2 regions of the Bacillus sp. JK62 genome follow, and region 2 is predicted to be linked to the other one. Evidence: predicted binding sites of a transcription regulator. Region 2 holds the regulator's gene; the other holds the start of a gene.
The links. The regulator Rex, encoded in region 2, represses fermentation and respiration genes when NADH is low (regulators of the CRP and FNR family bind a similar motif). The targets are predictions, from matches to a motif close to TTGTGAAATATTTCACAA.
Positions count from the first base shown of each region.

Region 1: a site for Rex is predicted at 2,337-2,354, ahead of ACWJJ4_RS01175 (cytochrome ubiquinol oxidase subunit I). Genes of this name have one in related genera too.

Region 1 covers NZ_JBSJQA010000001.1:228,530-233,492, forward strand. The annotation lists gene ACWJJ4_RS01165 (polysaccharide deacetylase family protein) at 1-498, shown strand, start outside; gene ACWJJ4_RS01170 (2-hydroxycarboxylate transporter family protein) at 534-1,877, opposite strand; gene ACWJJ4_RS01175 (cytochrome ubiquinol oxidase subunit I) at 2,380-3,786, shown strand; gene cydB (cytochrome d ubiquinol oxidase subunit II) at 3,770-4,786, shown strand; gene cydD (thiol reductant ABC exporter subunit CydD) at 4,786-4,963, shown strand, end outside.
Region 2 covers NZ_JBSJQA010000009.1:8,212-13,174, forward strand. The annotation lists gene ACWJJ4_RS18350 (ABC-F family ATP-binding cassette domain-containing protein) at 1-1,124, opposite strand, end outside; gene moaC (cyclic pyranopterin monophosphate synthase MoaC) at 1,264-1,776, shown strand; gene ACWJJ4_RS18360 (redox-sensing transcriptional repressor Rex) at 1,773-2,420, shown strand; gene ACWJJ4_RS18365 (twin-arginine translocase TatA/TatE family subunit) at 2,439-2,609, shown strand; gene tatC (twin-arginine translocase subunit TatC) at 2,616-3,374, shown strand; gene ACWJJ4_RS18375 (YdiK family protein) at 3,416-3,607, opposite strand; gene ACWJJ4_RS18380 (CPBP family intramembrane glutamic endopeptidase) at 3,604-4,338, opposite strand; gene groES (co-chaperone GroES) at 4,575-4,859, shown strand; gene groL (chaperonin GroEL) at 4,901-4,963, shown strand, end outside.

The DNA.
Region 1 (4,963 bases), on a different contig from region 2:
CCGCGTGAAAAATGTGTTCTGATCACATTTGATGACGGCTATACAGACAATGTGAAAGCAGCCTATCCCATTTTAAAGAAATACAAGATGAAAGCGACAATCTTTATGATCGGAAACTTTATCGGGCATAAGAATCATCTGACTGAGAAGCAGATGAAGGAGATGGCCGCCCACGGCATTTCCATTCAGAGCCATACGATGAACCATCTCGAATTGAACGGGCTCACACCGCAGCAGCAGCGACGTGAAATGAAGGACTCTAAGCGTTTATTTGATCAAATGTTCGGGCAGCGGACGTCTATGATCAGCTACCCTGTCGGACGATATAATAAGGAAACATTAAAAGCCGCCGCCTCGTCAGGCTACCGTATGGCGGTCACGACAGAGCCGGGAGCGGCGTCTAGAGATCAGGGGCTTTACGGGCTTCACCGCGTCCGTGTGTCGCCGGGCATGTCCGGCGCGGCATTCGGCTCTTATATTCAAAATGTGATGAAATAACAAAGCCTCCGCGTATGCGGAGGCTTTTTTTCAGTTTAATAGAATTGATGAAGCAGCAGAAGGGTGACGCTCACGGTAATCGCTCCGCCGATTCTGGTCGACACTTGGGCGAACGGCATAAGCTCAAGCCGTTCAGCGGCGCTCAAGATCGCGACGTCGCCGGTGCCGCCCTGGCCGGAATGGCAGGCATTAATAACCGCCGTCTCAATCGGGTACAGGTTCAGCCATTTTCCGGTCAGAAAACCGACGGCCATCATCGTGACGACGATTGATAAAATGGTAATGATGTTGCTGATCGTAAACGCCGCAATCAGCTTGTCCCACGGTGTCATTGAAACGCCGATCGCAAATAAGAGCGGATAGGTCACGGCTGTCGAGAAAAAGCGCGAGACGCCGAAGGCTCCGTTTTCAATCGAAGCCGGCGCCAGCCTGAACAGCTTAATGAGAACGGCAAGGACGAGCATCACGACAGGAGCCGGAAGCTGAAAGAAATCATGCGCCAACATGCCAACCAAATAGAGGGAAACCGCTAAAATACCGCCTGAAGCGAAAAAGGACAAATCAAACGTTTTATCATCGGCCGGCTGTTCCAATGCGGGAGCGGAATGATCAGACTTATCAACCTTCCCGTTGCCCGTCCATTCCGGTTTGCGTTTCCCGATGACATTCAGCAAACCTGATAACATAATGGCGCACAGGCTGCCTAGCATGATGGACGGCAGCACAAGCGCAAAGGCGTCTCCCTGGGACATCGGCATAATATCGGAGTAGCCGATGGATAAAGGAATCGCGCCTTCACCGACACCCCCCGCCATAATCGGAACGACGATATAAAGCAGCGTGTGCTGAAAGCCGAGCCCGAGCAGCGTCCCGACGCATAAGCCGACGACGGCGGCCGCGATCGAGCCGGCGATCAGCGGAATAAAAATCTTAACGAAAGCTTTGACGAGCGTCTCTCTTTTCATCCCGAGAATACTGCCGACGACGATACCGGCAATAAATAGATAGAGAAAGTTGGAGCTTTCCGTGAATTCTGTTGTTGAAGTAATAATGTCTTTCGGAAGCAGGTGGTAGTAGACGACAGCGGATGGAATAAAGGTTGCGAGAATCGCAGGGCCGCCGATGGACCGCACGATCGGAATGGATTTTCCGATCTGGCCGAAGGTAAATCCGAAAAAACTCATGACGGCAATTGATGTCAGAATGTCGCTTTTTACATCACGGCTCATGACAAACACCGTAATAAGCAAGAAAAGCAGGATATAGATAGGAAGAGGAATAATGCCGATTCTTATATTCATTGCTCTGGCAAACCAGTTATCAGTCCGTTCCTGTTTTTGGATTGAATCCGTTTGCAATTTTGGTTGAAGTTCTCCCATGCTTGTTCCCCCAGTCGTTATGTAGTGAAAAAATATCCCCATTTAAAGTATACTAAAAAATTTAAATTGTTCATATATTATGAATTTACTAGAGGACATGCTTTCTTCACATTTTCTTTCTCAAAATGGCGATTTGGCGGGCTTTTTCACCGAGAAAAGCATTTTGTTCGCCACACGAATAAAAAAGAGGTACGATATCAAAGGGACAAATATCCTAGGTGCTGACATAAAATCTCTACAAATCCGACAATAATCAGTCACAATTTCAGCCTGATTTTAGGTATATTGATCTTTTTTTTTGGGCTGAATCGTTGTAAAGTAATGATATTGAATCATTTCTATGACAGCCGCTGTCCCCCAGGGTGTACAGGCTGATATTTCAATAGTTTTGACGAATTTGTGAAACGTTGAGCAAATATATCATTTTTTGTGAAATACCGAGCAATGATTCCACTATGTTTGTGAAATGTTGAGCAATTTACCAGATTGGAGGAAAAACATCATGAGTGAGTTGGTATTAGCCCGCATTCAATTTGCATCTACAACATTGTTTCACTTCTTGTTTGTGCCTATGTCTATCGGGCTTGTGTTTATGGTTGCTTTGATGGAGACGCTTTATGTTGTCAAAAAACAAGAGACCTATCTCAAAATGGCTAAATTTTGGGGGCATCTCTTTTTAATTAACTTTGCTGTCGGCGTCGTCACAGGAATTCTTCAGGAATTCCAGTTCGGATTGAACTGGTCTGATTATTCCCGTTTTGTCGGGGACGTATTTGGGGCTCCGCTTGCGATTGAAGCGCTTTTGGCATTTTTTATGGAGTCTATTTTTATCGGATTATGGATTTTCGGCTGGGACCGTTTATCTAAAAAAGTGCATTTGCTTTGCATTTGGCTTGTATCCTTCGGAACGATTATGTCATCTTTCTGGATTTTGACGGCAAACTCATTCATGCAGGAGCCGGTCGGCTTTACGATTAAAAACGGCCGCGCGGAAATGAATGACTTCGGAGCGCTTTTGACAAACCCTCAGCTTTGGGTTGAATTCCCTCACGTCATTTTCGGAGCGCTTGCGACGGGTGCTTTCTTTATCGCCGGTGTCAGCGCATTTAAATTATTGAAGAAAAAAGAAGTGCCTTTCTTCCATAAATCTTTCAAGCTTTCGATGATTGTCGGTCTGATCGCCGGTATCGGTGTTGCGTTCAGCGGACACATGCAGGCTGAACATTTAATGGAATCACAGCCGATGAAAATGGCCGCCAGTGAAGCGCTTTGGGATGACAGCGGTGATCCTGCCGCGTGGACGGCTTTTGCGAATATTGATACGAATAAAGAAAAAAACACATCAGAAATTTCAATTCCTTACGCACTGAGCTACTTGGCTTACCAGAAGTTCAGCGGCAGTGTGAAAGGGATGAAAACACTTCAAAAAGAATATGAAAAAACGTACGGAAAAGGCGACTATATCCCGCCTGTCAAAACGACGTTCTGGAGTTTCCGCATTATGGCGGGAGCGGGCGCGCTTATGATTTTTGCCGCGATTGCAGGCTTTATTCTGAACCGCCGCAAAAAGCTTCATACGAGCAAGTGGTATTTACGGGGCATGATCGCACTGATCGCATTCCCGTTCATTGCGAACTCTGCCGGTTGGATTATGACTGAAATCGGCCGCCAGCCGTGGACGGTTATGGGGCAAATGACAACCGCACAATCCGTTTCGCCTAACGTAACGACGGGATCTCTGCTGTTTTCAATTATCGGTTTCGGCGTCATGTACTTGATTTTAGGCGCGCTGCTTGTCTTCCTATTCGTTCGTGAAATTAAAAAAGGTGCGGACCATGATGATCACAAGGATGTTCCTGTATCAACGGATCCGTTCAGTCAGGAGGTCTACCATGGGGTCACTTCATGATCTTTGGTTTGTACTCGTTTCAGTTTTGTTTGTTGGATTTTTCTTTTTAGAAGGTTTTGATTTCGGTGTCGGCATTTCGACCCGATTTCTTGGCCATAATGAATTAGAACGCAGAGTGCTGATTAACACCATCGGCCCGTTCTGGGATGCGAATGAGGTATGGCTGCTGACAGGTACGGGAGCGATCTTCGCGGCATTCCCGAACTGGTATGCGACGATGCTGAGCGGATATTATATTCCGTTTATCATCATCCTTCTTGCTTTAATGGGCCGCGGGGTGGCGTTTGAATTCCGCGGAAAAGTGAATCATTTAAAATGGGTCAAAACATGGGACTGGGTGATTTTCTTCGGCAGCCTTATCCCGCCGTTTGTATTCGGCCTTATCTTCACAAGCTTGTTCCGCGGCATGCCGATTGACGGCCATATGAATATGCATGCGGGTTTCTCAGATATTGTGAACGTGTATTCCGTCCTTGGCGGAGCAGCCGTCACCCTTCTTTCATTCCTGCACGGTTTAATGTTTGTCACACTGCGCACGATCGGTGATTTACAAGAGCGTGCGAGAAAAATGGCAAAACGCGTAATCGGTGTTATCTTTCTTGTTGTACTTGCTTTCTTTGCGATGTCTGCATACGATACGGATATGTTTACACGCCGGGCAAACATCACGATTCCGGTATTCGTGCTGATTGTCATCTGCAACGTTCTTGCTGTTGTGTTCATGAGCAAGAAAAAAGACGGCTGGGCATTCGGTATGACCGGCGCGGGTCTTGCTTTGACAGTTGCGATGATTTTTATCTCTCTGTTCCCGCGCGTCATGGTCAGCTCGCTGAAAAGCGCGTATGACTTAACAGTAGCTAACGCGTCATCCGGTGATTATTCACTTAAAGTCATGACAATTGCCGCACTGACTCTGCTGCCGTTTGTCATCGGCAGTCAGATCTGGAGCTATTATGTCTTCCGGAAACGCGTCAGCCATAAGGAGCCTATGACTTATTAATGGGAAAAGACCTGTTTCTTTATAAAGGAATGAAGCGGATTCTTGCGATCATTACGGGATTAACGATTATACAAACGGCCGCCATCATCTTGCAGGCGGAATGGCTGAGCCAGGCGGTAACCGGATTATTTAACGGGAAGCGGATTGCTTCTCTTTATCCGGTTATCGGCTTTTTCC
Region 2 (4,963 bases):
TTCATAATCGTTTTCAGCAAGGTTGATTTGCCGATTCCGTTCGGTCCGACGAGGGCGGCGCTTTCGCCTCTTGTAATGCCGAAGGTCAGGTTTTTCAAGAGCGGCGGCTGGCCGTCATAGCTGATGGAAACATCCTGTACGCGCAGGACGTCGTTTCCGCTCTGTTTTGTAATGTCAAAACGGAAGGCGGCGGATTTCTCATCCCCGAGCGGCTTTGCCATGACGTCCATCCGTTCAAGCTGTTTTCGTCTGCTTTGGGCTCTTTTCGTTGTAGAAGCTCTGGCCAGATTGCGGTCGACAAAATCTTGAAGCTTGGCGATTTCGTCCTGCTGTTTTTCATACAGCTTCAGGTCTTTCTCATACTGCTCAGCTTTTTGTTCTAAATAGGCGCTGTAGTTGCCGAGGTATTTTTTGCTTTCTGTCCGTGAGACCTCGTACACTTGGCTGACGACTTTATCAAGAAAGTATCTGTCGTGGGAAACGATCAGGATTGCGCCTGAATATCCCTGTAAATAATGCTCAAGCCATGTAAGCGTATCGATGTCGAGATGGTTCGTCGGTTCATCCAGAATAAGCAGATCAGGCTGGGTCAGCAGCAGTTTTCCGAGCGCAAGCCTTGTTTTCTGACCGCCGCTCAGGCTTTGCACTTTCACGGAATCGTCAAATTTTCCGAAGCCGAGGCCGTGAAGGATAGATCGGACGTCCGCTTCATATTGATAGCCGCCTTTATCCTTGAAATCCTGCTGAAGCCTGTCATAGGTTTTCATCAGCGTCTCAAGCTCCGCCGGGGCGGCCGTGGCCATCTTTTCTTCAATAGAGCGCATCTCTTTTTCCATTGCTTTCAGGAAATCAAAAACGCTCAGCAGTTCTTCTTTTATGGTAAGCTGGGATTCCAAGCCTGTGTGCTGGGCAAGATATCCCATCGTTAATTCTTTCGGTTTGATTAATTCACCCTTTTCATATGAAAGGTGACCTGCGATAATTTTAAGGAGAGTTGATTTGCCGGCTCCGTTTCTGCCTACTATGGCGATGCGATCCCGAGATCTGACTTCAAGCTTTATATTGTTTAAAATAGGATCAGCGCCAAAAGATTTGGATAGCTGATTAATTTGTAAGATCATCATATTATTTCACCTCTGTTATAATAAGTTAAGTGTAGCTTATCAACCTGCTGTCAGCAAACAATACATCAGAATTGGAACATTATAGGATAAGACATCAGGGAGAAAATAGTGTATGATCAGAAGTAAGGAGAGTTTAAATATGAATGGATTTTCTCATTTTAATGAAGAAGGCCGTGCCCGCATGGTGGATATAAGCGATAAATCTTCAACAGTCCGTACTGCCGCTGCGATATCCAGCGTACACATGAAACATGACGTGTACAGCAGAATCAAAAACCGCGAGATCGGAAAAGGAGACGTGCTGGCTGTCGCACAGGTGGCAGGAATTATGGCCGCAAAGCAGACGTCAGCGATTATCCCGATGTGCCACCCGCTTTCTTTAAGCAGCGTCGACATTTCATTCGGCTGGGAGGAAAAGGATTCCGAAGCCGTTCTTCATATACAGGCAAGCGTAAAAACGAAAGGGAGTACAGGTGTGGAAATGGAAGCGCTAACTTCCGCTTCAGTCTGCGCTTTGACCGTGTATGACATGTGCAAGGCGCTGGATAAAGGAATGGTCATCGGCCCGACCTGCCTCATGGAAAAAACAGGAGGCAAAAACGGTGATTTTAAAAGAGATGCATCTGAGTATAAAGTGGAGGACCAATCATGAACAAGGATCAATCAAAAATTCCACAGGCGACGGCAAAACGGCTGCCGCTTTATTATCGCTTTTTAAAGAATTTACACGCGTCAGGAAAGCAGCGCGTTTCATCGGCTGAACTGAGCGATGCGGTAAAAGTCGATTCGGCCACGATCCGCCGGGATTTTTCCTATTTCGGGGCGCTCGGCAAAAAAGGATACGGCTATAATGTGGATTACCTGCTGTCATTTTTCAGAAAAACACTGGATCAGGATGAAACGACGAACGTCATTTTGATCGGTGTCGGGAATTTGGGGACGGCGTTTCTTCACTATAATTTCACAAAAAATAATAACACAAAAATATCTATGGCTTTTGATGTGAATCAGAGTAAAATAGGAACTGAGGTAGGCGGTGTGCCTGTCTTTGATCTTAATGATTTAGAGCTTCACATAAAGGATGAACCCGTGGCGATTCTTACCGTTCCGGCGGTTGCCGCCCAGTCAATCACCGACCGGCTCGTGTCGCTCGGAATCAAGGGAATCCTTAACTTTACGCCGGCCCGTTTGAATGTGCCGGATCACATTCGAATTCATCATATAGATTTAGCAGTAGAGCTTCAATCATTGGTTTATTTCTTAAAGCATTATTCTGTTTTGGAAGAAATTGAATAGCGAAAGGAGGAGCTGCACATGATCGGTCCTGGAAGCCTGGCGGTTATCGGTGTGGTGGCGGTGATTATTTTCGGTCCGAAGAAGCTTCCCGAATTAGGAAAAGCGGCGGGGGACACGCTTCGTGAATTTAAGAACGCTACTAAGGGATTAGCCGGTGAAGAAGAGGAAAAAAAGAAAGAAGAACAGTAAGATAGGATGACGCGTATGAGAGTGAATCAAATGACGCTTGTGGAGCATATTGCCGAACTTCGGAAACGATTGCTGATTGTGGCGTTATCCTTTACGGTTTTCTTTATTGCCGGCTTTTTTCTGGCAAAACCTATCATTGTGTATCTTCAAAAAGCCGATGAAGTAAAAGAGCTCACCCTTAATGCTTTTAACCTGACGGATCCGCTGTTTATCTTTTTGCAGTTCGCGTTTATCATCGGCATCATTTTGACTTCGCCGATTATTCTCTATCAGATTTGGGCGTTTGTCAGTCCGGGTCTGTATGAGAAGGAGCGCAAAGTAACACTCAGCTATATTCCGATTTCGATCGTGCTGTTTGTCGGCGGTGTGTCGTTTTCTTATTATATTTTATTTCCGCTGGTCGTTGATTTTATGAAGCGGGTCTCGAATGACCTGGATGTCAACCAGGTGATCGGGATCACCGAATACTTTCATTTTCTGCTGCAGCTGACGATTCCGTTCGGGCTGCTGTTTCAGATGCCGGTGCTGATCATGTTTTTAACGAGACTCGGTGTTATCACGCCGATGTTTTTATCGAAGATCAGGAAGTACGCATATTTTGTGCTGCTCGTGATCGCCGCGATGATTGCGCCGCCTGAGCTGCTGTCTCACTTGATGATTACCATTCCGCTTTGCATTTTATACGAGATCAGTATCCTGATTTCAAAAGCGGCGTATCGGAAAAGGCAGACCGGCAGTGAATCTGACCAGGACGTATCAGCATAAAAAAAGCCATTTCTCAATGATGAGAAATGGCTTTTCTTTTATTATTTTTGATTTTTCTTCACTTTAAATGAGAAGGCGAACATTTTAAACGAGATGCTGATATTATAAGCGGCGAAAACCATCAGCAGTATGGAATAAAAAGACCACATGCTTCCCGGAGAGCTTGCGGCCAAATACGTAAAGATACAGCCGACTGCGAAATAAATCAAGCCCCAAGTCATTGGGTTCCTCATACAAACAATCCTCCAATAATTAATTGCATTTGCTCACTATGCTGTTCAATATATTTTTGGGCGGGGCCGAGCTGCATGACCACGACAATGGTATTCATCATGACATGGGCGAATATCGGCACAATAATCCGTTTCGTCTGCACATACAAGAACGCAAAGGTAAAGCCCATGGCCGTATACAGCAGCAGGTGCGTGAGGTCTTGATGCACAATGCCGAAAATGACGGAACTGATCAGTCCGGCGATAAAGAAATTCGTTTTTTCATATAATACACCGAAGATGATCTTCCGGAAAATGATTTCTTCAAGAATCGGCCCGACGATAGAAGAAACGATAATCATGAGCGGCATGGCTTTAATAATGTTAAGAATGGCTTTCGTGTTTTCGGAACCGCTGCCCACATGAAAGACATACTGCTCAATCATCCCGGCGATTCCCTGAGAAAATAAAGCGAGCCATATTCCCGCGACCGCCCAGAGAACGGACATGCCGGCGGATGCTTTCTTCCCGTTTCTTAATGTCTGTTTCGGCGCGGTTCTCAAAATCAAGAGAACGATAATCAGGCAGATAAAAAAGCTTACGACGGAATAAATCCCCTGAGCCATGGTGAGATTCGCATTCGTAGGGTGCCCGCCCGCATAGCCGAATTTGTACATTAAAGGAATGCCGATCAATGCGGAAAGCTGCATGATAACATATGTCAAAATGATATACCAATACTGTTTTCTCAAATGATATGTACTCCTTTATCCTATAAAATCAACTTATTTGTTCTTATTGTAACACAAGTGAACTTGACGTGAAAAAAGGAGAAAATCAGTGCGAGAGAGAATCATGTAAGCGTGAAAATTTTTTATTCTTATGACTTGAAATTGGAAGTGAGATTCTTTATTATAATAACTGTGTTAGCACTCTTTAGAGCTGAGTGCTAAAATTACATATTCATACTATTGAGGAGGTTATTACATTGTTAAAGCCATTAGGTGATCGCGTTGTCATTGAACTCGTAGAATCTGAAGAAAAAACTGCCAGCGGAATCGTATTACCGGATTCTGCAAAAGAAAAGCCGCAAGAAGGCAAAATCGTGGCAGCCGGTTCAGGTCGCGTGTTGGAAAGCGGAGAGCGCGTTGCTTTAGAAGTAAAAGAGGGCGACCGCATTATCTTCTCAAAATACGCCGGTACTGAAGTGAAATACGAAGGTACTGAATACTTAATCTTACGTGAAAGCGACATTTTAGCTGTAATCGGCTAAGCAAATAAATATTTTTAAAAATTCGAGGAGGTTTCGTTAACATGGCAAAAGATATTAAGTTTAGTGAAGAAGCACGCCGCGCTATGCTTCGCGGTGTCGATGCG